4 regions of the Paenibacillus jiangxiensis genome follow, and region 3 is predicted to be linked to each of the others. Evidence: riboswitches for the same ligand, from Rfam matches in the RefSeq annotation. Region 3 holds a riboswitch; each other region holds the start of a gene.
What was found. A riboswitch is a leader RNA that binds a small molecule or an ion and turns the genes downstream of it on or off. The one in region 3 is predicted to bind cyclic di-AMP.

Region 1 (5,851 bases), on a different contig from region 3:
TGCCTGCAAGCTATTTGCTGAGTACCTCGGGGAGATTTTTGAGGTACTTCTTTATCCTGGCTGCAAGCTTATTAGGTTTGTTCGGCCAAATGCTTGCTTTAGCCGCAGTGATGATTCATCTTCTGAGGCTGACTTCGGTAGGAGAGGTCTATATGACTCCGGTAATACCCAGGAAATTAACAGATCTGGAGGACAGCATTTTTCTCGCTCCGTTAAAGTTTATGCTTTCACGTTCCGGTGCCTCTAAATCCCCAAGAAAACTAAGACGACCATTGGATGAGGAGTGAGCATGATGGCGACGGATGTCATGAAACCCAGAGTCCTGAAACCAAGACACGTCATATTTCTGGTGCAAAATGTAATGGTTGCATATAACCTGCTCGTGCTCCCCCATACGTTAAGTCCTGCAGGCCATAATGAATGGATCCCCTTGCTGCTCATGGCCATTGTGTCCCAGCTAATGCTGATTCCCATGGTGCGGTTGGGTCTTAAATATCCGGATTGGACACTGTATGAGATTAATGAAAATTTACTGGGTATTTTCTTGGGCAAGGTTTTGAATCTGGCAATTACGCTGTTCGGGATTTTGCAGTTTGCCGGTGTTACAACGGGTTACTTTACACTGATTTATACGGTGACTTTGCCAAGGGCAAGCCGTTTTCTTCCTGTGCTTGCTCTTATTGCCGTGGCAACCTATATCGTTTTTGGAGGAATAAAGCTGATTGCCCGGACATGCATTCTGGCGTTCTTTTTCACAATCTGGACGATATACCTGCTGCGGTGGACCTGGACAGACGGGGAACTGGCCAATCTGTTCCCATTGTATGGCCTTCATTCTTATCAAGACATTATGAAGGCATTTAATGACGGGTTTCCGGCCATGTTCGGGTATGAGCTCATCCCTTTTTTCTTTCCGTATATCATAAACCAAAAAAAGGCTCTTCTTCATGTATCCATCGGCATGTGGATAACTGTTCTGGTGTATTTAACTTTTGTATTGGCAAGCATCATCTTTTTTTCGGAATGGCAGTTAAGCCATGTCAGATATCCGATCCTGGATATTTTCAACTCTGTGGAACTGTCGTTTGTAGAACGTATCGAAAACCTGGGGGTTGCATTATGGGTGTTCCTTGTTTTGTCGACCACGGCTGCTTATTTATGGTTAAGCGTGAAGGGAGTAAACCAGTTATTTAAGCGAAAACGAACCTGGCATGTCTACATTTGCGTTGTCATGGCCATGGTGCTGATCATTAGCGGCCTGTTTTCACCTGTGATCCTGAATGCAGCTTATGAAAGCATAGGGCGTTATGCCGGATATCTTCTTATCCTATGGCCCACCTTGATGCTAGGGCTCCACAAATTAAAAAAACGGGGTAGATAACATGTTGCTCAGATATCTTGTCTTATCGATATTGGTGCTTGCTGCGCTATTTCCTGCAGGCTGTGAAAACAAGCGGCTGGAGACGCCTTCGCTTGAGGATCTTGAAATGGCAGGCGTACTTGGATTTGATAAATCGTCACAGGACCAGATCAAGGTTACGATTTCCGTACCTCGGCCTACGAAGGGCGGTTTCAAAAAGGACCAGATATACACCACGAAAGGCAGCTTAACTCATGAAGCCTTTTATAAAATATCCACAATGTCCTCAAAATCCGTGAGCCTGCGCCAGACCCGGGTCATTCTGATTGGCGAAGAACTGGCGCGCGGGGGCGGGTTAAGAGACATCCTCATGGACTTGTACCGTGATCCCCAGGTCGGAAACAACGGTGTTCTGGCTATTGTTAAGGGATCTGCTGAATCCATATTAAAAAAGTCAGTGCCAAAACAGAATAGTGAATTTTTGAACGATTTATTAAGACCAAGAGAAGAAACCGCGTTTAGTCCGTATACTACCCTGAGGGATTTTATTTTTGTGCTCACCAATGAAGTGAGTGACCCGATGATCCCGTACATTGAAGCTACAAAGCAATCGATAAAAATTTCGAAAATAGCATTGTTCAAAAAGGACCGTTTGGTGGGCTTTATGGACCCCGGCGAAGCTCAACTCATTGAGATGCTCAGGAAAGAGAAACGTTTTCCAAGTATTACAGTTCCGTTTAACGCCTCACCTTCAAGGCATGGGATTTTATTATTAAATCTGATGAAAAGCCAGGTGCGCACCAAAGTGACAGGAGATCTGAATGATCCGGTGATCTCTTCTAAGCTGGAATTAGAAGCCGTGATCCAGGACTATAAAGGAAAGCTGAATCTGGAAAGTCAAAAAGAGCTAAAGATGGTTGAACAAAACTGTGAGGAGTACATACGCGACCAAATTAACGACGTTCTGAAAAAGCTGCAAAGTATGCAGGTTGACCCTGTCGGTTTTGGCAGGTATGCCAGAATGAGGTTTGGCCGGAATTGGCCGAAAATAAGACAGAAATTTGTGTCCGCGGAGTCGGACGCCAAGATATCCGTCAAGATTACGCTAAGAAATACAGGAACAATGAAGTAAACCGTACCTGCCTGCAGCATCTCAATTCAGCTAACTATGCATTGGATGTTTACATTTTTGTTTCTTTTGTGTTACTTTTGCGAAATGCAATTTTTTGTTGATATACAGCCATTATTATCTTCACCAGTAAGGGTTTTTCTTCCATTGACAAAGAGTATTCGGGTATATTACCCTGATTAAGGTTACAAAATTTTAATATTTGCCGAATTTCAATGTGTTTGAAAACGGGGGAACCACTTCGGGTGAATTATTCTTGTACGTAAGAGAGTAAAGGGAACCTTCTACCTAACCCTCAGCTAACTCCGTAGGCTTTGAAGGGAGAACATTTTTTTGAAAAAAGCGATTTTGTCGATTTTTGGAGCCGCCGTACTGTTTACGTCCGGGGCTGCCACTACACATGCCAGTGAAGCGCAAATTAACAGCTATGTTGCTCAGGTTGCAGGCACTCCATATGTATACGGAGGCACCACAACCGCAGGTTTCGATTGTTCCGGGTTTATTTTGTACATATTCAACAAGTTTGGCTTGGACCTGCCCCGCACTTCCCAGCAGCAGGCGAACACAGGTGTAAAAGTCGCCAAGGACGATCTCAGGGTGGGAGACCTGGTGTTTTTCAACACAAGCGGACGGGGTATTTCACATGCCGGTATCTATGTGGGGAATAATAAATTTGCCCATTCCTCAAGCAGCAAGGGGGTAACGATCAGCAGTCTGTCGGAGCCTTATTATGCCAACAGATATGTTACAGCCCGCCGTGCTATCAGCCAGTACAGCTATACCAAAATGGTAAGCGAAGCGCGTTGACGGAATTGAAGAGGACAAGCCTGATTGTTTTGGGCTTGTCCTTTTTTGCTGTCAGGTCATTCACTTTGCACGGATTGGGTATACTGCATTGACAATCTTCTCCTTCACTACATATAATAATCTCATAACACATGAACAATTATTCATATATAGGTATTTGGCTGTCAGGAAGGGGAGAAGTCTCATGGGTACAGCGGCTGAGAAGGTGAAACGGGAGCTTATACTGGAAGGGCTGGATTGTGCGAATTGCGCCATGAAGATTGAGAACGGTGTAAAGAAGCTTGACGGAGTCATGGACTGTTCTGTTAACTTCGTGAGCAAGACACTTACAATGGAAGTGGATAAAGAGCATGATCAGGCTGTCGTCACAGCGGCCAAGAAAAAAGTAAATCAGCTGGAGCCCCATATTCAGGTGGTGGAAAAGGGAAACGGGGCTGCCGCAAAGGCAGCTGTGCAGCATGGGCATAACCACGATCATGGACACGCTCATGATCATGCTAATGACCACGATCACAGTCATGGGCACAGCCATGATCACGGTACGGGCAATACGAAACGCATGATTATTCGTTTGATTGCAGGCGCGGTTTTGACAGGAGCCGGGTTATTGGCCCCAATCACCGGGATAGCGGAATTTGCGCTGTTTGCCATCGCTTATCTTATTGTTGGCGGTGACATTGTACTGAGAGCCGTCAAGAATATCGTCAGAGGCCAGGTGTTCGACGAGCATTTTCTGATGTCCATCGCCACCATCGGCGCCTTTGTCATTCAGCAGTATCCCGAAGGCGTGGCCGTCATGCTGTTCTATCAGGTAGGCGAGCTATTCCAGAGCATAGCCGTGAACCGGTCGCGCAAATCCATCAGCAGCCTGATGGATATCCGGCCTGATTATGCCAACCTGCAGATGGGAAATGAGACGAAGCGGGTGACCCCGGAAGAGGTTCGCGTTGGCGATGTGATTGTGGTGAAGCCGGGCGAACGGGTGCCGCTCGACGGCAAGGTATTGGAGGGCAGGACCGCCATGGACACATCGGCTCTTACAGGCGAATCCGTACCGCGTGAAGTCGAGCCGGGAGATGAGGTGTTAAGCGGCTTTATTAATAAAAACGGAGTATTGACTGTTGAAGTTACGAAAAGTTATGGAGAATCCACCGTATCCAAAATTTTAGAGCTGGTGCAAAATGCAAGCAGCAAGAAGGCGCCGACGGAGCAGTTTATTACGAAGTTCGCACGCTATTATACCCCCGTTGTCGTCATCGTCGCCGCACTGCTGGCGATCGTGCCGCCATTGCTGATCAGCGGCGCCACATTTTCCGAATGGGTCTACCGTGCTCTGGTGTTTCTGGTTATTTCCTGCCCTTGCGCGTTGGTGGTATCCATCCCGCTTGGATTTTTCGGCGGGATCGGGGCGGCCTCCAGGCAGGGGGTGCTCGTAAAGGGCAGCAACTATCTTGAAGCACTGAATGATGTGAAATATGTCGTTTTCGATAAAACGGGCACTCTTACGAAAGGGGCATTCACCGTTACCGGGGTTTATCCGGCCAATGGGGGAAGCCGTGAGGAGCTGCTTCGCCATGCTGCTTATGCCGAGCTCCATTCCAATCATCCCATTGCCGAATCCATTCGAGAAGCCTACGGACAGGAGCTGCAGGCGGCGGATGTTCAGGAGTATAGCGAAATTGCGGGCCACGGCATCCAGGTGCGGTTTGAAGGAAAAGAGATCTTGGCCGGCAATACAAAGCTGATGAACCGGGAGCAGATTCCCTTCGAGACGCCTGAAGAACCGGGAACGGTTGTGCACGTAGCCGTTGATGGAAGCTATGCGGGGTATATCGTCATTGCGGACGAGATTAAGGAGGATTCGGCACGGGCGATTCGCGCCTTGAAAGGCTTGGGCATCAAAAAGACGGTTATGCTTACAGGTGATGCGAAAGCCGTAGGTGAAGCCGTAGGCCGGAAGCTTGGACTGGACGAGGTGCACGCCGAGCTCCTGCCGCAGCACAAGGTGGAAGAGATTGAGAAGCTGGACCGGCAAAAAGCACGCAGGGACAAAATTGCCTTTATCGGTGACGGCATGAATGATACTCCCGTACTGGCGCGGGCCGATGTCGGGATTGCCATGGGCGGTCTGGGCTCGGATGCGGCGATCGAAGCCGCGGACATCGTCATCATGACCGACGAGCCTTCCAAGCTGTCTTCCGCGATCCATATCGCCAGACGCACGCGCCGCATTGTATGGCAGAATATTCTGTTTGCCCTGGGGGTCAAAGCTGTATTCCTGCTGCTGGGAGCCTTCGGTATTGCTTCGATGTGGGAGGCTGTATTCTCTGATGTCGGGGTTACACTGCTGGCCGTGCTGAACGCCATGAGAGTAATGCGTACGAAGCAGGAAATAGTGTAGATGCAAAAACAGCGGTAGTCCGTTAAGGGCTGCCGCTGTTTTGCTTTAGGGAAGGAATCAGGAGACGGAAGTAAGGATGATCCTCCTTGTTATCTCCGCAACCTGCCAGCCTGTATTCTGTTCCATTACTGGATGATTTCGACTGCATGTCGGT
Region 2 (5,851 bases), on a different contig from region 3:
CGACTAGTAGTCTCTCCAATCTAAACGGATAGATTGGATGGATGTGGTATAGTAATGCCAAGAAGAGGAATTCATATATGTCGAGAGGAGCAAGTGGAGCTCGAGCAATAATATATGGGCGAGTGAATGCTAAGGAAACGATGGGGGTTCAGCGGAACGATAGTTGAATCACCTACAATCAGGCCGCTGATTACTTCGTTGGCCTTTCGTGCATGTTATGTAGGCTTGCTCGTAGCCCCTCGTGTCAATGAAATTGATGCCGCTGTCCAGGGCATGATAGATAATGCGGATCGAGGTTTCTTCATCAGCACGCTTGCCGAACGCATTTGTCCCGAGTCCGAGTGAGGACACTTGCAGCCCGCTGCTGCCAAGACGGTGGAAGTTCATGGCATTTCACTCCTTCTATTGATCATCTATTAAGGTAGTATACATTTTCGCGAATACAATGGAAGTACTCAAAGACTTCGATTTGCGGATTATTCAAGTAGGTGTAAAATATGAACTGCATGGACTTTAAGGTTATTTTTAGAGGAGCGGAACAGGGATGAAACGCGCCACAATTTTGATAGCGGATGACGAAGCGGAAATTGCCGATCTGATTGCGCTGCATTTGGAAAAAGAGGGCTACCATCTTATTAAAGTGTCTGACGGGAAAGAAGCGGTTCGTGTCATCCAATCCCATCCGATTGACCTGGTGATTCTGGATATTATGATGCCGGGGCTGGACGGTTACGAGGTAACCCGCCAAATTCGTGAGCAGCACCGGATGCCGATCATTTTCCTAAGCGCAAAAACGTCTGACCTGGACAAGATTACCGGATTGGTGATGGGGGCCGATGATTATATGACCAAGCCGTTCAACCCGATGGAACTGGTTGCACGGGTGAATGCGCAGCTGCGGCGCTCCATGCAGTTAAACCAGCCGGCAATGGGCAATACTTCTGTATTGGAAGCAGGCGGATTGATCATTGATCCGGATAAGCGCTCAGTTGTTTTATATGGCAACAACATCGAACTGACTCCGAAGGAGTTTGATATTCTGTATTTGCTGGCCAGTCATTCCAAGAAAGTTTTTAGCGCGGAAAATATTTTCCGGCAAGTGTGGGGAGAAGACTATTACGAAGGCGGGAACACCGTCATGGTGCACATCCGCACCCTGCGCAAAAAGCTCGGTGAAGATGCCAATAAAGATAAATGGATCAAAACCGTATGGGGAGTGGGTTACACGTTCAATGGCTAAAATCACCCGAAGCTTCAGGTTTAGAATGCTCTATTTATTAGGGCTAAGCATGCTTTTGGCGGGTTTGATCACTTATGCGATCTATAAAGCTCTGCAGATCTATTATTATAGAACGGTTCGATACGAGGATCCGCTGGCTCATTATCGCCAAATGATCCGCGACTTCGGAGATCTGAATTTCTTTTTAATCTTTTTTATACCGCTTGCGATCTTGTTTTTCTTTTTGTTGACCAAGCCTTATGCCAAATACTTTCGCGAAATCTCAACAGGGATTCATCGGCTTGCCAATGGTGATTTTAAAAGCCGTGTGTTTATTTCATCAAATGACGAGCTGGGGATGATCGCGGCGGACATCAATCTGGCCAGTGAAAAGCTGCAGCAGGCGGTGGAACGAGGGGATTTTGCCGAAAGCAGCAAGGATCAGCTGGTCCTGAATTTGGCCCATGATTTGCGTACGCCGTTGACGTCTGTCCTGGGTTACCTGGATTTTATTCTGCAAAACGATCAGCTGACGGCGGAGCAGGTGAAGCATTATACGACCATTGCCTTCACGAAATCGCAGCGCCTGGAGCGTCTGATTGATGAATTATTTGAAATTACGCGAATGAACTACGGCTTGCTCACCCTTGATAAGAAACCAATTGACCTTAGCGAGCTGCTCACTCAATTAAACGAAGAGTTATATCCTGTCTTTGAAAAAAATCATCTGACGGCCAGATTGACGCTCGTTCCGCATGTGCAGCTTTTAGGGGACGGAGAGCTGCTGGCCCGTGTGTTTGAAAATCTGCTGGCAAATGCCGCCCGTTACGGGCGAGACGGTCAGTTTATAGATATGATCTGTAAGTTTGACGCAGGAGAAGCGGTTGTCCAGGTGGTGAATTATGGCGATTCGATTCCCCCGGAAGATTTGCCCCATCTTTTTGATATGTTCTATACCGGGGACAAAGCCAGGACACATCAAGAGGGAGGCACTGGCCTGGGCTTGTTCATTGCGAAAAATATTGTCGAGCGGCATGCTGGAACCATTTCCGTTCAGAGCGATGTAATCCGCACGGTCTTCGAGGTGCGTTTGCCGCAATAAATATGTCGGACTGCAGTCAATCCCGTCATTGAGACGGTAAGGAGATATCAGACATACCAGACATAAAGTGATGATATTGAGATGTAAAGGGCTCTGCTGGCGCAAGAATAGCAGAGCCTTTTTTGCTATGGATTGATTCTGGAAATATAGAGGGTTGCTATTAGACTCTTAAATTAAGGCACTATAATAAGCGCTTGATTTTTGAAACAACTCTTCAGAGTCCGGGTCAAACCCTGTGCCAACCGTGTGTGTGACGATATTTCGCAAAGACGCAGGCTCATGATCCACCTCATTCTCCATCCACTTCACCTTCAGGGCACTGGACAGCAGCTTTAAAGCAGAACAGGCGGGACCGATCAGGTGATCCTTGTGGATTTCCAGCGGATAGCCCTGAAGCCACAGGAGTTTAGCGTAAGCCATGGTTTCAATCAAGGTGTTTTTGTCGCCAGGATGAATATGATGTATGCGATTCCTGTTGACTCGTATATTCGAATTCTCCATTAGATGCCGTGTACTTGTGCGTATCAGGATTTCTGCGGCGATAAACTTGTTTTCCATACGGGCGCAGAGATCAAGCAAAGCGGTTTGGGTCATATCCGCCTTGTTTTCTCCCCATAAAATCCGGTGCAGTCCAGTGGTGATAAGTGCTTCTTGAATGGTCATTCCCTTCAAGCTGTGCAGAAAAGATGCCCATTTGACAATATTAAAGCTTCTGTCATTTACCGACATCACGCATTCTCCCCAGCCAGTGTAGGTACCACAGTTGATCTGCAGCAATCCATAGCGGCAGCCTCTTAACCTTCCCCTTCCTCTCTGGTAACAGGTATCAATGTCAAACTCGAAAAGCTGAATCCCTGTAATACGTGCCTCGGTCATGAAGTTTCCTTTCATGCTCATCAAGGGTTGAAGCTGATAGTGTATCGTGTAATCCTCCATGTTTCATTTCCTTTCATTCAGGTCTCGGACGCTTACGAGGTTAGCTGTCGGATTCGGGCGGAGAGTAGCCCTACATGAATTTCAATTCATGATTCACCCCAAGGCTGGTTAAGCCGTTCCGGTTCCCCCGCTTCCCGTTTACGGAAATTCAGCGATTACAACACTGCGCGTATCTTTCCATTCGAACTGAAAATCATAATAGTCCTGATGATTGAGGATGTAAAGCAGGCCTTTTTCATTTTTACACTTTTTTTACGCCTCCTGCCGAGATCTTAACCCCATTTTTATACCGAACCGTATTATCATTGCTCTGTGCTGAGGATAACTTCTACCCGAAAGAATGAATTTCTGCCACAGGAGGCACTCTATGAAAACTCGAAAACAGGATTCGCGAATTTGCAGTACACGGCCGTCAGGGCATTGCTGTCGGTCAATGATAGTGGGAGGTTGAGAATACATGCTGGATATCGTAATGGTAGTTTCTTTGATTCTGTTAACTTTGATGATGGTTGGATTACTGGCCTGGGCCGGCAAGGTGGCGGAGGAAGGAAGTGACCGCTCATGATGTGGCTGCTCGGTATCGTGGTTCTTCTGGTTGGCGTGTACCTGACTTACGTGCTGCTGAATCCGGAAAAATTCTAATGGGTCTGTAGAGGAAGGAGTTCAAACGTTATGTTCGCTGTTTTGTCTATCGGGGGGACGCTGCTGCTGGTGCTGTTGCTGGCGCGTCCAATGGGTCTTTATTTGGCCCGGGTATTTAACTATGAATCGTCCAGATTGGATAAATGGTTCGGGTGGATCGAGAAGCCAATCTATGCGCTTGGCGGCATCCGTCGGGACAATCAGTCCTGGAAGCAATATGCGCTGTCCGTTGTGCTCAGCAATCTGGTTATGATTCTTTTGGTATATTTGATTTTCCGGGTGCAAAAGTTTCTGCCGCTGAACCCGAGCGGTATTGAGAATATGGAGCCGACGCTTGCCTTTAATACGGCGATAAGCTTTATGACCAATACGAATCTGCAGCATTACAGCGGGGAAAGCGGGCTTTCCTATTTCTCGCAGATGGCAGCCATCGTATTTATGATGTTTACGAGCCCGGCTACGGGGCTTGCGGTTGGCATCGCCGTGATCAGAGGACTTGCGGGCAAGCCGCTCGGCAACTTCTTTGTGGACCTGGTCCGCGCGATCATTCGTATCTATTTGCCCATTGCCTTTGTTGCTGCGTTGATTTTTATCACGCTTGGCGTGCCGCAGACGCTGGATGCCACGGCTGTAGCGCATACGATTGGCGGGCAGGTGCAGGAGATTGCGCGTGGTCCAATCGGGTCATTCTTATCTATTAAGGAATTGGGGAATAACGGTGGAGGATTTGTCGGAGTCAACTCGGCGCATCCGTTCGAGAACCCTGACGCTATCAGCAATGTACTGCAGATGGTGATTATGATGCTGCTTGTGACTGCACTTCCTTTTACGTATGGCAAAATGGTCGGCAACGCCAAGCAGGGGCGTGTTCTGTTCGTGTCGATGGCGATGCTCTTTATTGTTATGCTGGGGGTTTCACTGAGCTCGGAGAATGCCGGCAATCCTGCACTGAATGCCATGGGAATCCAGCATGAACAAGGCAGCATGGAAGGCAAGGAGGTCCGCTTCGGGACGGTGCAATCCTCCCTGTATTCCGTGGTTACGACAGCATCGGAGACGGGAGCCGTCAATACGATGCATGACACCTTGACGCCGATTGCCGGATTGATCACGCTCGCAAATATGATGCTGAACACGGTGTTCGGCGGTGTAGGAGTAGGCTTCATCAACGTTCTGATGTATGCGATGATCGGTGTATTTTTGTCCGGTCTCATGGTTGGGCGGACGCCGGAGTTCCTTGGCAAGAAGATTGAAGGACGGGAGATGAAGCTGATCGCGGTCACGCTGCTGATCCAGCCGCTGCTGATCCTTGCCCCGACGGCGCTTGCTCTGAGCACGAATCCGGATACGATCTCGAATCCCGGATTTCACGGGCTGACACAGGCCTTGTATGAATTTACGTCCTCAGCCGCGAATAATGGCTCCGGCTTCGAAGGACTTGGCGACAATACGCCTTTCTGGAATATTGCGACAGGAATCATTATGTATCTGGGACGCTATTTCTCAATGGTTACGATGCTGGCAGTTGTAGGCTCGTTGGCTGTTAAAAAGCCCGTACCGGAAACGTTGGGCACGTTTCGAACCGATAACGCCTTGTTCGCAGGGGTGTTCCTGGGCTCGGTGCTGATTGTGGGGGCTTTGACCTTCTTCCCGGCGCTTGTGCTCGGTCCGGTTGCAGAATTTCTTACGCTAAAGCCTTAACCCTAGAAAGTAACGGAGGAACCTGGTCATGAAACAGAAAAAATCGATGATGAGCCCTGAACTTATTCAGAAGGCCATCAAGGAATCATTCCTAAAGCTGGATCCGCGCGTCATGATCCGCAATCCGATCATGTTCGTTGTTGAAATAGGTTTTATCATTACGGTTCTGCTAATTTTCGTACCTGATTTGTTCGGCGGAACGGCATCGTGGGGATATAATCTGACGGTTGCTTTAATTTTGCTGTTTACGG
Region 3 (5,851 bases):
GCTGCCGACCTGCAAGGCAGCATCGCTGCTGCCGAAGTCTTATCTGCGGCCCGAGCTGCTGCGGGATAACGGCTTAGTGGCGCTCTATATTCCCGAGCTGAAGGAGACCCGGCGCACGACCTGCCTCATCTATTCCGAAACGGCCGAGCACGGTCCGGCGGCAAGACAATGGATCGGTGAAACCCGCGCTTCCTTTGCCGGCTACCGGATGGTGTGAAGTAAAAGCTTTACGCTCCGAGGCGCTCCGAAAACGAAGCATTCCTCCAATCGCTGTTGACCCTCCGGGCCAAAGGCGAACGCTTCGCTTTTCCGGAATTGCTTCGTCTTCTCCGCTGATTCGTGCATATCCCCTTTTTCAAAAAGAATAAATAAAAGGTCAAGGACAAAGACCATCCTTGACTTTTTTGCCAGTGAAAAGAGAGGGAATGACTTCTAACAAAATAAAGCATTCTCTGTATAATAGACAGGATGATTACCGATTAACCACTTCTTCTTCAAAACGTCCGATATTATCGTTTGTGCCGATGATGACCATGATGTCATCGCAGTGCACCTTATCCATTGCCGTAGGCGCAATCAGCACCCCGTTGCTGGTGTGAATAGCCACGATGCTGCAGCCGAATCGGGTCCGCGTATTGAGCTCGGACAGCGTTTTTCCATCCAGGCATGCCGGCACGTTCAGTTCCGCGATCGTGTAGTCCTTGGAAAGCTGCAGATAATCAAGCAGATTGGGGGTGACCAGCTGGTGGGCGACCCGTATGCCCATATCCCGCTCCGGGTATACAATGCGGTCTACCCCCAGCTTTTCCAGCGCCCTTCCGTGCAGCTTGGAGATCGCTTTGGCCACCACCGTCTTGATGCCCAGTTCCTTCAATAAAATGGTGGCGAGAATGCTCATCTGGATATCATCTCCGATGGCCACGATGCCGCAATCCATATTGCGGACCCCGATGGAGCGGAGCAGCTGCTCATCGGTTGCATCACCGGCCACCGCATGGGTCAGATGCTCGCTCATTTCCTCCACGACATCTTCATCCCTGTCGATGCCGAGCACCTCGCATCCCATTTCCATAAGCTGCAATCCCAGGCTGGAGCCAAAACGTCCCAAACCGATAATCACGAACTGCTGAGTCTTCATTGCTGATCTGTAACTCCCTTATCCTATAATCATTTTGCCTTCCGGGTGACGGTAAAGCTCTTTGTCCTGTTTTTTCCCCAAAGCGTACGCGAGCGTGATCGGCCCAAGCCTGCCCGCAAACATCGTGAAGCTGATCATTATTTTGCCGATCACCGTCAAATCAGGCGTCAGCCCCATCGAAAGTCCAACCGTGCCAAAAGCGGAGGTTGTTTCAAACAAAATCATCAAGAAATGATGATCCTCAGTAGTTGTCAATATCATCGTGACGGCAATGACGAGAAAAAGGGCGAGCAGCGTGATCGTAAGTGCCTTCAGAATACGCTCCTGCGCCAGCCGATAACGATAGATCACGACATCTTCCCTGCCGCGCACCATAGACACCACAGCTCCCGCCAGGATCGTAAAAGTCGTCGTTTTAATACCGCCGCCTGTTGAGCCCGGAGAAGCACCGATAAACATCAATATAATAATGAAAAACTGCGTGGCCTGACGGAGTCCGGCGATATCCAGCGTATTGGCGCCAGCCGTGCGCGGCGTAACGGACTGAAAAAGCGAAGCCAGAATTTTGCCTGACCATGGCAGGCTGCCGAGCGTCCTTGGATTTGTGAATTCGAAGACGAAAATGACCAAGGCCCCGGTAACAATAAGCACTGCTGTCATCGTAAGCACAACTTTGGTATGCAGGGACAACTTTCTTTTCTTGCGGTACCCCACCAGATCCGACATGACCACAAAACCGATACCGCCTGTAACGATCAAAAACATGGCTGTAAAATTGACAACCGGATCATTCACATACAACGTCAAGCTGCGGAATTCGCCGAACAGGTCAAAACCCGCATTGTTGAACATCGAAATGGAATGCCATACGCCAAAGTAAATAGCTCTGCCCACAGGCATATCAAAGGACCAGCGGACCGCGAACACCACGGCGCACACCGCTTCTATGATGAGCGAGTACAGCAGCACCTTGCGGATCAGGGCGACGATGCCCTCCATGGAGGTCTGATTCATCGCTTCCTGGAGAATGAGCCGTTCTTTCAGTGAAATTCTGCGTTTGAACACGAGAGCTACCAAGGTGGCCATCGTCATGAAGCCAAGACCACCGATCTGGATTAACAGCACGATGACGACCTGACCGAATACAGTAAAATGTGTGCCTGTATCCACTACGACCAGACCGGTCACGCAAGTGGCCGACGTCGCGGTGAACAAGGCGTCAATAAACGGCAGCGGCACCCCCGACGTATTGGATATGGGCAGCATAAGCAGCCCTGCTCCGAGCAAAATAATAAGGGCAAAACCACTCACAAGAATGCGCGGAGGAGAAAGAGCAAGCCACTTTAGTTTTGGAATTATCATTCTACACCCCTAGAAAAAGTCAATAAAAAAGACACCGGAAAACCGAGTGCCCTGACCAGGTTCCTGCTGCAGCCTACGAGGTTAGCTGACGGATTCGGACCGCAGAATTGTCCTATTCGGACCCGGCCATGACCAGGCACGAAATTCACCCCAATTTAATGGTTCCCCCGTTTTCATAATGAAATTCGGCATTTATGCAATTGCAAACAAATTATAAACCTTCTCCCTGGACATCACAAAAGAAGCTTTTCATGAAAAAGACTCAAATAACGCCAATTCAGTGCAAAAGATGCTGTCCTGCTGCAAGGAATCCTACATTATTGTATTCTTTCATCTTTTTCATCGTATTTGCACACGCTTATGAAGCGGTTGGCGGTCAACAGAACACTATGTTATCTTAAAATGGTCCAGATGAAGGAGGTATTAAATGAATCCCATAGGAAAACCGGTTAAATTAACCGCTGATTTCAAAAAGCTGAGCATCCTGGGCATCATCGGCCTCGCCGTGTTTCTGCTGCTGCAGGTGCTGCTGCCGGTGCTCGCATCCTTAAACCAGAATCAGCCGGGGGATGTAATCAGCAAACAGCAGGCAGTAGAGAGCGCTGAAGCTTTTGCAAAGTCCGTTTTAGGCTACGAAGGCTCAGCGGAAGAAATTCCGGCCCCGGCCTATGAAGCACAATCCGAGCTGTACGGTTATCTTTCCAGGGAGCAGCTGCTTCCCGAATACAACCGGGTGTGGAGCGGCAAATATCCTTATGAATTTTACCGGGTCAGTCTTCCCGACCCGGCTCAGGATCGAACCGTGATGGTTGATGTGGGGCTGCAGACGGGAAAACCTGCCGGTTTTATTATCCAAATGAGCGACGGATTTTATAACAGCACCGAAGCCCTCCCTGAGGGGGAAACCCGAAGCGGGCTGCTGCGGACGTACGAAGCGGGCCTGTCGCTTGCAGATAAAGAGGCATTGGCAGCGCCCGTGCTGAAGCAGATGGGATATAACACGGAAAATCTGACAGTGGAGAGCCGCGAAGACGAACCAGGGCTCACCTATTCGGATAAAGGAAGCATGATCGGGGATGCCGCGCTTCAGATCAGGTTGACGTTTGAAAACGGGGAAGTCCGTTCCCTGGGGTCCTCCTTTGCCGTGCCTCCTTCCCAAACGGAATATGTGGATCAGCAGACAAAGCTTGCGAACCTTCTGTATTATATTGGCTATATGCTGTTTTCCTTTGTACTCGGCGTGCTTGCCGTGGTGTATAGCAGCTTGACCCGGCGTCATACCTCGTTTACCCGCGGCATTGTTCTGAGCTTCGTTTATTTTGCCATTTCGGTGCTGACCCTGTTCAACATGATGCCTTATTTGCAGGCCCAATCCGCCAACAGAGACGCTTTGATCTTCGGCATCGGACTGCAAATCATCTTTAACCTGATGATGGGGGTTATTATTTATTTCTCCTTTGTAGGAGGCAATGGGCTTTGGAAAAAGGCTGGCCTTAATCCGTGGCCGCGCGCCAAGGAGCCCGGATACGGCGTGTATGTGCTGCGCAGTATGGGCGCCGGATATCTGTGGGCTTTCATCCTGCTGGGGGTTCAGTCCGTCATCTTTGTCATTCTCAACCTGCTGATCGGCAGCTGGTCCACCATAGATGAAACGCAGTCGCCGTATAATATGGTCTATGCCTGGCTGTTGCCGATCATGGCATGGATGGCCGGAATCGGGGAAGAAGCGCTTTACAGGCTGTTCGGCATCCCGATGCTGAGAAAGATCGTGCGCAGCACGCTGGCCGCAAGCGCCATCAGCTCCCTGATCTGGGCGTTCGGGCATACCTTGTATCCGATTTACCCTGTTATTACCCGTCCGATCGAGCTGCTGTTCCTTGGCCTGATTTTCAGCTTTATTTTCCTGAGATACGGCTTTATTACCGCAATGTTCAGTCATGTCGTGTTCGACAGCATTCTCATGGGAATCAGTCTGATGTCGATGGGAGATCCCGTCAACATCGCCGTAGGGGCCATCGGAATGGTGCTGCCGGCTGTTGTCGGCTATGTAGTGTACCTCTTTAACCCTACAAAAAAGGAGAAGCCGTATATTACGACTCCTCATCCTGAAGGGCAGCTATAATTTGTCTGGCGAGCTTGTCGCCAATGGAGAGAGGCCGGAAATCTTCAACGCTGGCCTCTTTTATTTTTTTGATGGAGCCGAAATGCTTGAGCAGCATTTTGCGCCGTTTTTCCCCGATGCCCGCAATAGAATCCAGTCTTGAGGTCACCATGGACTTGCCGCGCTGCTCCCTGTGGAAAGTGATGGCAAAGCGGTGAACCTCCTCCTGAATTCGCTGCAGCAAGTAAAATTCCTCGCTGCTGCGCGGCAAAGCCACCGTCTCCGGCGGATCGCCTACCAGCAGTTGGGACGTCTTATGCTTGGCATCCTTGACGAGGCCGCATACCGGGATGAACAGGCCCAGCTCGTTCTGCAGCACATCCACCGCTGCCGAAATTTGGCCGCGGCCGCCGTCCACCACAATCAGATCGGGCATCTCCAGGTTTTCCTTCAGCACCCGTTCATAACGGCGGCGGATGACCTCACGCATCGTTTCATAATCATCCGGTCCCTGTACAGAGCGGATTTTGTATTTGCGGTATTCCTTCTTGGCAGGCTTGCCATCGATAAACACGATCATTGCGGATACCGGATTGGCCCCCTGAATGTTGGAGTTATCGAACGCCTCTACGCGGTGAAGGCTCTCCAGGCCGATGGCGCGTCCCAGATTATCCGCCGCTTTGGACGTTCTTTCCTCATCCCTGGCGATCAGACGGAACTTCTCATCCAGCGCAACCCGGGCATTCTCGGTGGCCATGCTGACCATCTGGCGCTTCAGCCCTCGCTGCGGAAGCAGCACCTTGACCTCAAGCCATTGCTGCAGCGCGGCTGCCGCCGTATGAGGGTCCTCCAGACCGCCGCCTGCCAATGACTGCGGGTCTTCCTCTGCCTCCGCCGGCTTGCTCTCGCCCGTCGTGTAGGAAGCAGCCGATTCGGCCGCTTGATCAGCCTTCGGCAGGTCTGCTCCCTCCGCACTCTTCTCCTCCACGGAGGCGGCATCCTGCTCGGAGGGCGCGTCAGGCAGCAAAATTTCCTGCGGCAGCGCCGGATTGTCGCTGTAGTATTGGGTCACGTAAGAAATAAAGTCATTATACGGCTCACCGTAGAACGGGAAGGTCGACATATGGCGTTCGATCATTTTGCCCTTGCGGACGTACAGGATCTGCACGCACATCCAGCCTTTGTCCACGGCAAAGCCGAACACGTCACGGTCCTTCGTATCCGCGGTAGTAATCTTCTGCTTCTCCATG
Region 4 (5,851 bases), on a different contig from region 3:
GTAACCTACCGTATTCAAAGCCGGTCCCCTGCAGTCTCGGTGGTCATTGATCCCCTTCATACGATCCCTCTGGAGAACAACCACCTGAATAACACACTGCTGGCCAAGCTGCCGGAGAAAACCGAAACGCGCTGGCTTCTGGGGATGACCAGGCTGGCTGAAGCTCTGATTGGAAGTCTGTCATGGTGAGGTGTCCGAGGTGATGAATTCTGTCAAAGAGGGTTGGACGCTCGTCCGCTTGCACTTTTTCATCGTAATTCTGCTGTTTATCTACCGTCTTGTCTGGGGAGTATTCAACTATAAATACACCGAGTCGGGGATCGTGCCCCTGCTGCTGCGTTATCCGGGAAGCGGGCAGAGCGAGCTCAATCAGACCTTATTCTGGATGGAGAGCCAAATTGCATTGACGCAAAATTCTTCCGTCCATCTGTATTTCTGGGTTCTGCTTGCGGTCATCATGCTGCGCATGCTGTTGACCCCTTTGGTCCGGGTGGGTGTGTATTACAGCCTGCACATGAAGAAAGAACAGGGGCGGCGCTCCTTTCTCATCGGCATCCGTCTGTTCTGGCGTTCGTCCCTTTTATATTACATGGTTGAAATCTGCCTTCTGCTGCTTCCCGGATACTGGATTATACCGCGTCTGCTGCAGACTCTGTCCGGTTCAATGAACGAGCCGCTCCTGGCTGCCGTCCGTCTTCTCCCCTACATCGCTTTATGGGGCGTTTTGGCCTGGCTCATCCGTCAATGCGTGATGTACATGCAGTTCGGAACGATCAGTGGGAGGGGCGCGTGGTTCTCGCTCGCCTGCTGCATGCGGCGAATCCTGCCCGGTATCGGAATATCCGCACTGCTCGGAGCATCCGTAATCGTCCTGCTCTCTATCTTTACCGCTTCGGCCTGGCTGTGGACAGGGCTGCTTGCACTCATTCTGCATCAGACCTACCATTTTATTTCTTCACTTTTTACAATATGGCATACGTCCGCACAGTATCATTTATGGAATACGGCCTGTGATTCGTTCGCCAAGGAGTAAATTGATGCCAACCCCTGCATTTCAGCGAATAAAAATATATTGATTTATCAAAAGTATAGGTTCATTCAATTACACTTAACATAGTGTTTTCGATCTTTTATGTCTCTGCTTGCTGCAGAGACTATTTTTTTGAAGTTTTTTGCTATGAAACATTTGCCAAACCATGCTGCCTTTGTTACAATAGTCGCAGTGAACTGATAGTAACAACTTTGTAATTATTGTTGTAACCTTTTTAGACAAACCATTCATGATTGTTCATACGCTTCAAGGTGCATATCTAAGTGAAGCCGAATTCCCGGCACCTGGGAAGCGGGGGAACCAGTTTTGGGTGAATTGATCTCGCAACAGAGGGATCATAGGGGAACCTTCTACCGAACCCTTAAGCTAACCTCGCAGGCATTGGAAGGGGTTTGTATTTTTTTGAAGAAGAAGCTAACCATCGCACTCATGAGTGCAGCAATCGCCTTCTCGGCGTTTTCGTTCGGCGCAGGAAGCGTATATGCGGACTCTAAAATGGACCAGATCATCCAGGATGCCAAAGGCACTTCTTATAGAGCAGGCGGCACAACGTTGAGCGGATTTGACTGTTCCGGATTTACAAGTTATGTATTTGAGAAGCTTGGTCTCGATCTTCCACGCCAATCCTCCTCCCAATTCGATATGGGAACCTCCGTTTCACGGGATGAAATGCGACCTGGCGATCTGGTATTCTTTAACACCAACGGAAGAGGAGTTTCACATGTAGGTATCTTTGTAGGGGACGGCAAGTTTGCCCACTCCTCCTCATCGCGTGGTGTTACCGTCAGCTCCTTGAACGAAAGCTACTACGCCAATCGGTATCTTGGTGCCAAACGTGTCATGAGCACATCCACTTACGAATCTGTTGCCCTTGACTAGAAATCATTACATCATTCATATGAACTTCAATAGCAGCTTCGATTCCGATTGGAATTGAAGCTGTTTTTATTGCCAAACAGGTTTAACTGGAGTACCATTTTTAAGTAGTAATGTGTAGGGGGAAAAGAATATGTCCGCCGGATCAACAAGCTATCAGGTCGTTCCGATGAGTGAAGAGCAGGCGGCTGCCATATGCGAGTGGAAATATGAACCGCCTTATGATATTTACGGCTGGCTCCCCTGGGAGCAAATGAAGGCTCTCGATATCGAATTCGCCAACCCGGAGCTGCGAAGCTCCCAATATGTCGCCGTATTGGCTGAGTCAGGCGATCTGTGCGGATTTGCCCAGTATTTCCCCATGGAAGGGGTGACCCGCCTTGGTCTAGGAATGCGTCCCGAGCTATGCGGTCATGGACATGGCGCGGAGTTTGTGAAGGCTATCGCTGAGGAAGCCAGGCGCCGTACGCCGCAAAATGAGATCGACCTCGAAGTCCTCGTCTGGAACAAACGGGCCATCAAAGCCTACCGGTCGGCAGGCTTTCGGATTACCGATACCTACGAGCGCCAGACTCCCGAAGGGATGAAGCCTTTTCATTGCATGGTCTACAAAAATGGTAAAGGTACAGACGATATACCAAACGCCCCGGATTCAGAGTAATTAACTCTAGACCAGGGCGTTTTTCCATTTAAACGCTTATTATGCTTAAGTTAAATTCGGCTGTAGGGTTAATCCTCCGAACGCATTCGCTCGAACGCTTCATTGTACTGCTGCGCTTCTTTTATATCTACTGCTGTGATCCCGCCTTCATCCCATGAGGTAAGACGCAGTGTGACCGTCTTGTAATCAATGGTGATAAACGGATGGTGATTGAATGCTTCCGAAATACCAGCTACCTCATCCACGAATGCGATTCCCCTCATAAAGCTGGAAAAGACATATTTTCGGACAATCCAGCGTCCCTCTTCAAGCTCCCAGCCCTCCAACCTCTCCAGATGAGCCTCTATTTCCTCTAATGTAAAAGGCATTGTAATTCCTACTCCTCTCCGTTATACGGAAGCCGTTCCTGATGTCTTTAGGGTCAGTGCCTATATCGTGTTTCATATTACCATGGCTTCGGTGAGAAATCCACATGGTTATGTTATACGAGCGACACGAAGGTCAGCTCCTCTTCTCCGATCAGAACATCGATCCGGTAGTGGTTCCGGTCATGAATGACGACTCCGCTGCCGACCGGAATAACCGGCTCTTCCCCAAGCGCATAAAAGAGATCCTCGGCCAGCGCCTCCTGAACCTCGACACGTTCCTCGCCGCCCAGACACTCCCATTCCTCTGCTTCCATTTCAAAAAAAAGGTAGCTGTCCGGAATACGCCCTACTGCAGCCGTTAACTCCTTAAGAATATGCTCATATTCCCTTCCATGCTTAACACCCATGCGAACTCTCCGCTCCTTATTCCAGATTGAATTCATGTTCTCAAAATTGTCATTAAACAGAGTTGTCTTCATTATACCGTGAAATCCCCCTTAAAAAAAAAGGGGCTTTTGTCGATAAATATGGTAATCCGTTTCATCAAAATGCGTTGGAGGGCAAGGATGTCCCCTGGCCGACCGGATGTTCTACCAATTTCTCATGGACGAGGTGTACAATGCAAATTTCAACAATTATAGGACTTGCACTCGGGCTCGTATCCCTGGTTGTCGGCATGATCCTCAAAGGGGCGCCTGTCGTCAATTTGGTCAATAACCCTGCTGCTTACATGATTATCTTTGTAGGCACAGCCGCCAGTGTATTCATGGCCTTCCCGATGTCGGATATGAAGAGAGTACCCAAGCTTTTCAAAATAATTTTCACTGAGCAAAAGCTGCCTGACCGCCAGCAATTGATCACTACTTTTATGGAGTGGGCGTCCATCACCCGTCGTGAAGGTCTTCTGGCCCTTGAACCCAAAGTGGAAGAGATCGACGACGCCTTTCTGCGCAGCGGGATGCGGATGATCATTGACGGCAATGATCAGGAATTCGTGCGTGATGTTCTTATGGAAGATATCAATGCCACGGAGGAAAGACACCGGGCCGGTGCGCAGATCTTTTCCCAAGCTGGCATGTATGCTCCGACACTGGGGGTGCTCGGGGCGGTCGTCGGTCTGATTGCGGCTCTTGCCGATCTCAGTGACATGGAGAAGCTCTCCCACGCCATCGCCGCCGCCTTCATCGCAACACTTCTGGGTATCTTTACGGGTTATGTATTATGGCACCCCATGTCGAATAAACTAAAACGATTGTCCAAGAGAGAAGTTGATATCAAGCTGATGATGGTGGAAGGCCTGCTGTCCATTCAATCGGGCGTATCCACCATAGCTATCAGCCAGAAGCTGTCCGTATTCCTCACTCCTACAGAGCGGGCTCAAATGAGCGACAACGAGAAGGGAGAGAGCGACAGTGAGTAAAAAAGGCAGACACGAGCCGCATGAGGAGCATGCGGACGAGAGCTGGCTGCTTCCTTATTCCGATTTGATGACCCTGCTGCTCGCCTTGTTCATCGTTCTGTTCGGTATGAGCTCGCTGGATGCCAAGAAATTTGAAGAAATGGCAAAGTCAATGAGCTCCGCCTTCAGCGGGGGGAGTGGTGTACTGGATAACACCTCCGCCAACCCGGTCGAAAACCCCTCCGTGGATATGGGCAAGAATAGGGAAACCGTGCAGGACCCCGTGAAGAGCAAGTCGTCCAGCGAGCTCCAGAAGGAGCTTGCCCGCCGCGAGCAGGAAGATCTGGAGAAGCTCAAACGCCGGATAGATAAATATATTAAAGAAAACGGGTTAACAGAGCAGCTGAGCACCAAGCTCAACCAGTCCCAATTAATGATTACGATATCCGATAATGCCCTGTTCGCATCCGGACAGGCCGTCGTCAAGCCGGAAGCCCGCAAGCTTGCCACTGCGATTGCTGCTCTGTTGGACGAATTCCCGGACTATGATGTTATTGTTTCAGGACATACGGATAATGTTCCCATTTCCAACAGCAAATATCCTTCCAACTGGGAGCTGAGCGCTGATCGTGCCTTGAACTTCATGCGCATCCTGCTGCTGGACAAGAAGCTTAATCCGCAGAAATTCAGCGCCATTGGTTATGGGGAATACCGTCCAAGCACCACCAATTCCACGAATGTCGGCCGTGCCAAGAACCGCCGGGTGGAAATTTCCATCATTCGCAAATATCAAAACGGCACCCAGGTCATCAGTGCAACCTCGGGCGGGAATCACTAGAAAATTACAAAAAGCCCTTTCGCCTCCCAGCAGGGAGTCCGGAGGGCTTTTCGTTTACCATGTCGGCACCTTCCAAGATTACTAAAAATCATGTACACAAGTTTGTCCAAATTGACTAGAACATTCTATAAATTAATAGAATAAAATGAAATGAAATATAAAATGATTCATTCCGAATTTCGAAAGCATATTTTCGAAGAAAGGAACATGAACAATGAAAAGTAATGCAGAAAGACAGTTGGAAATTCAGAAGGAGCTTTGCAAATTGGCGGATAAAATAAAAGAAGCCCATGCTGAGGATCAAGATTTCTATACTCAAATTGCCCAGCAATATGTCCTTCATCTGAAACAAATTCAAAAAGAGTGTTATAAACAAAACGGTGAACCTTGTATCGACGTGATGCCGCATTGTAATTCGTAAAACAGCGGTATGATAAGATAGGCCGCTGACATGATGGTCAGCGGCCCTTTCCGTATTTTACACGAGCTTATAATTCAGCATGCGGCCCAGTTCCTCTTTCTCACGATCCGTTAAATCCCGCCAGGCTCCCGTACGAAGCGTTCCCAGGTGAATATTCATAATGCGTATACGCTGCAGACGTCTTACTTCATATCCGAAGGCAGCGCACATGCGCCGGATTTGCCTGTTCTTCCCTTC

Region 1: linked by a shared signal. The riboswitch ahead of ACI1P2_RS15945 (C40 family peptidase) and the one ahead of ACI1P2_RS20630 (TrkH family potassium uptake protein) in region 3 are both predicted to bind cyclic di-AMP.
Region 2: linked by a shared signal. The riboswitch ahead of ACI1P2_RS09030 (hypothetical protein) and the one ahead of ACI1P2_RS20630 (TrkH family potassium uptake protein) in region 3 are both predicted to bind cyclic di-AMP.
Region 4: linked by a shared signal. The riboswitch ahead of ACI1P2_RS28640 (C40 family peptidase) and the one ahead of ACI1P2_RS20630 (TrkH family potassium uptake protein) in region 3 are both predicted to bind cyclic di-AMP.

Annotation. Positions count from the first base shown of each region.
Region 1 is NZ_JBJURI010000015.1:117,094-122,944, forward strand. It holds gene ACI1P2_RS15930 (spore germination protein) at 1-287, shown strand, start outside; gene ACI1P2_RS15935 (GerAB/ArcD/ProY family transporter) at 308-1,381, shown strand; gene ACI1P2_RS15940 (Ger(x)C family spore germination protein) at 1,383-2,492, shown strand; cyclic di-AMP (ydaO/yuaA leader) riboswitch at 2,683-2,818, shown strand; gene ACI1P2_RS15945 (C40 family peptidase) at 2,823-3,296, shown strand; gene ACI1P2_RS15950 (heavy metal translocating P-type ATPase) at 3,481-5,697, shown strand; gene ACI1P2_RS15955 (DUF4362 domain-containing protein) at 5,720-5,851, opposite strand, start outside.
Region 2 is NZ_JBJURI010000007.1:22,243-28,093, reverse strand. It holds gene ACI1P2_RS09050 (winged helix-turn-helix transcriptional regulator) at 1-32, shown strand, start outside; partial or broken gene ACI1P2_RS09045 (aldo/keto reductase) at 241-387, opposite strand; gene ACI1P2_RS09040 (response regulator transcription factor) at 545-1,240, shown strand; gene ACI1P2_RS09035 (sensor histidine kinase) at 1,233-2,321, shown strand; gene ACI1P2_RS09030 (hypothetical protein) at 2,490-3,218, opposite strand; cyclic di-AMP (ydaO/yuaA leader) riboswitch at 3,272-3,421, opposite strand; gene kdpF (K(+)-transporting ATPase subunit F) at 3,819-3,899, shown strand; gene kdpA (potassium-transporting ATPase subunit KdpA) at 3,930-5,600, shown strand; gene kdpB (potassium-transporting ATPase subunit KdpB) at 5,629-5,851, shown strand, end outside.
Region 3 is NZ_JBJURI010000023.1:7,085-12,935, forward strand. It holds gene ACI1P2_RS20620 (LysR family transcriptional regulator) at 1-217, shown strand, start outside; gene ACI1P2_RS20625 (potassium channel family protein) at 473-1,138, opposite strand; gene ACI1P2_RS20630 (TrkH family potassium uptake protein) at 1,157-2,500, opposite strand; cyclic di-AMP (ydaO/yuaA leader) riboswitch at 2,556-2,701, opposite strand; gene ACI1P2_RS20635 (CPBP family intramembrane glutamic endopeptidase) at 2,928-4,622, shown strand; gene uvrC (excinuclease ABC subunit UvrC) at 4,591-5,851, opposite strand, start outside.
Region 4 is NZ_JBJURI010000043.1:25,876-31,726, forward strand. It holds gene ACI1P2_RS28630 (M1 family metallopeptidase) at 1-189, shown strand, start outside; gene ACI1P2_RS28635 (hypothetical protein) at 203-1,033, shown strand; cyclic di-AMP (ydaO/yuaA leader) riboswitch at 1,309-1,447, shown strand; gene ACI1P2_RS28640 (C40 family peptidase) at 1,454-1,930, shown strand; gene ACI1P2_RS28645 (GNAT family N-acetyltransferase) at 2,061-2,588, shown strand; gene ACI1P2_RS28650 (4a-hydroxytetrahydrobiopterin dehydratase) at 2,657-2,956, opposite strand; gene ACI1P2_RS28655 (hypothetical protein) at 3,070-3,363, opposite strand; gene motA (flagellar motor stator protein MotA) at 3,576-4,376, shown strand; gene motB (flagellar motor protein MotB) at 4,369-5,193, shown strand; gene ACI1P2_RS28670 (hypothetical protein) at 5,408-5,614, shown strand; gene rluF (23S rRNA pseudouridine(2604) synthase RluF) at 5,672-5,851, opposite strand, start outside.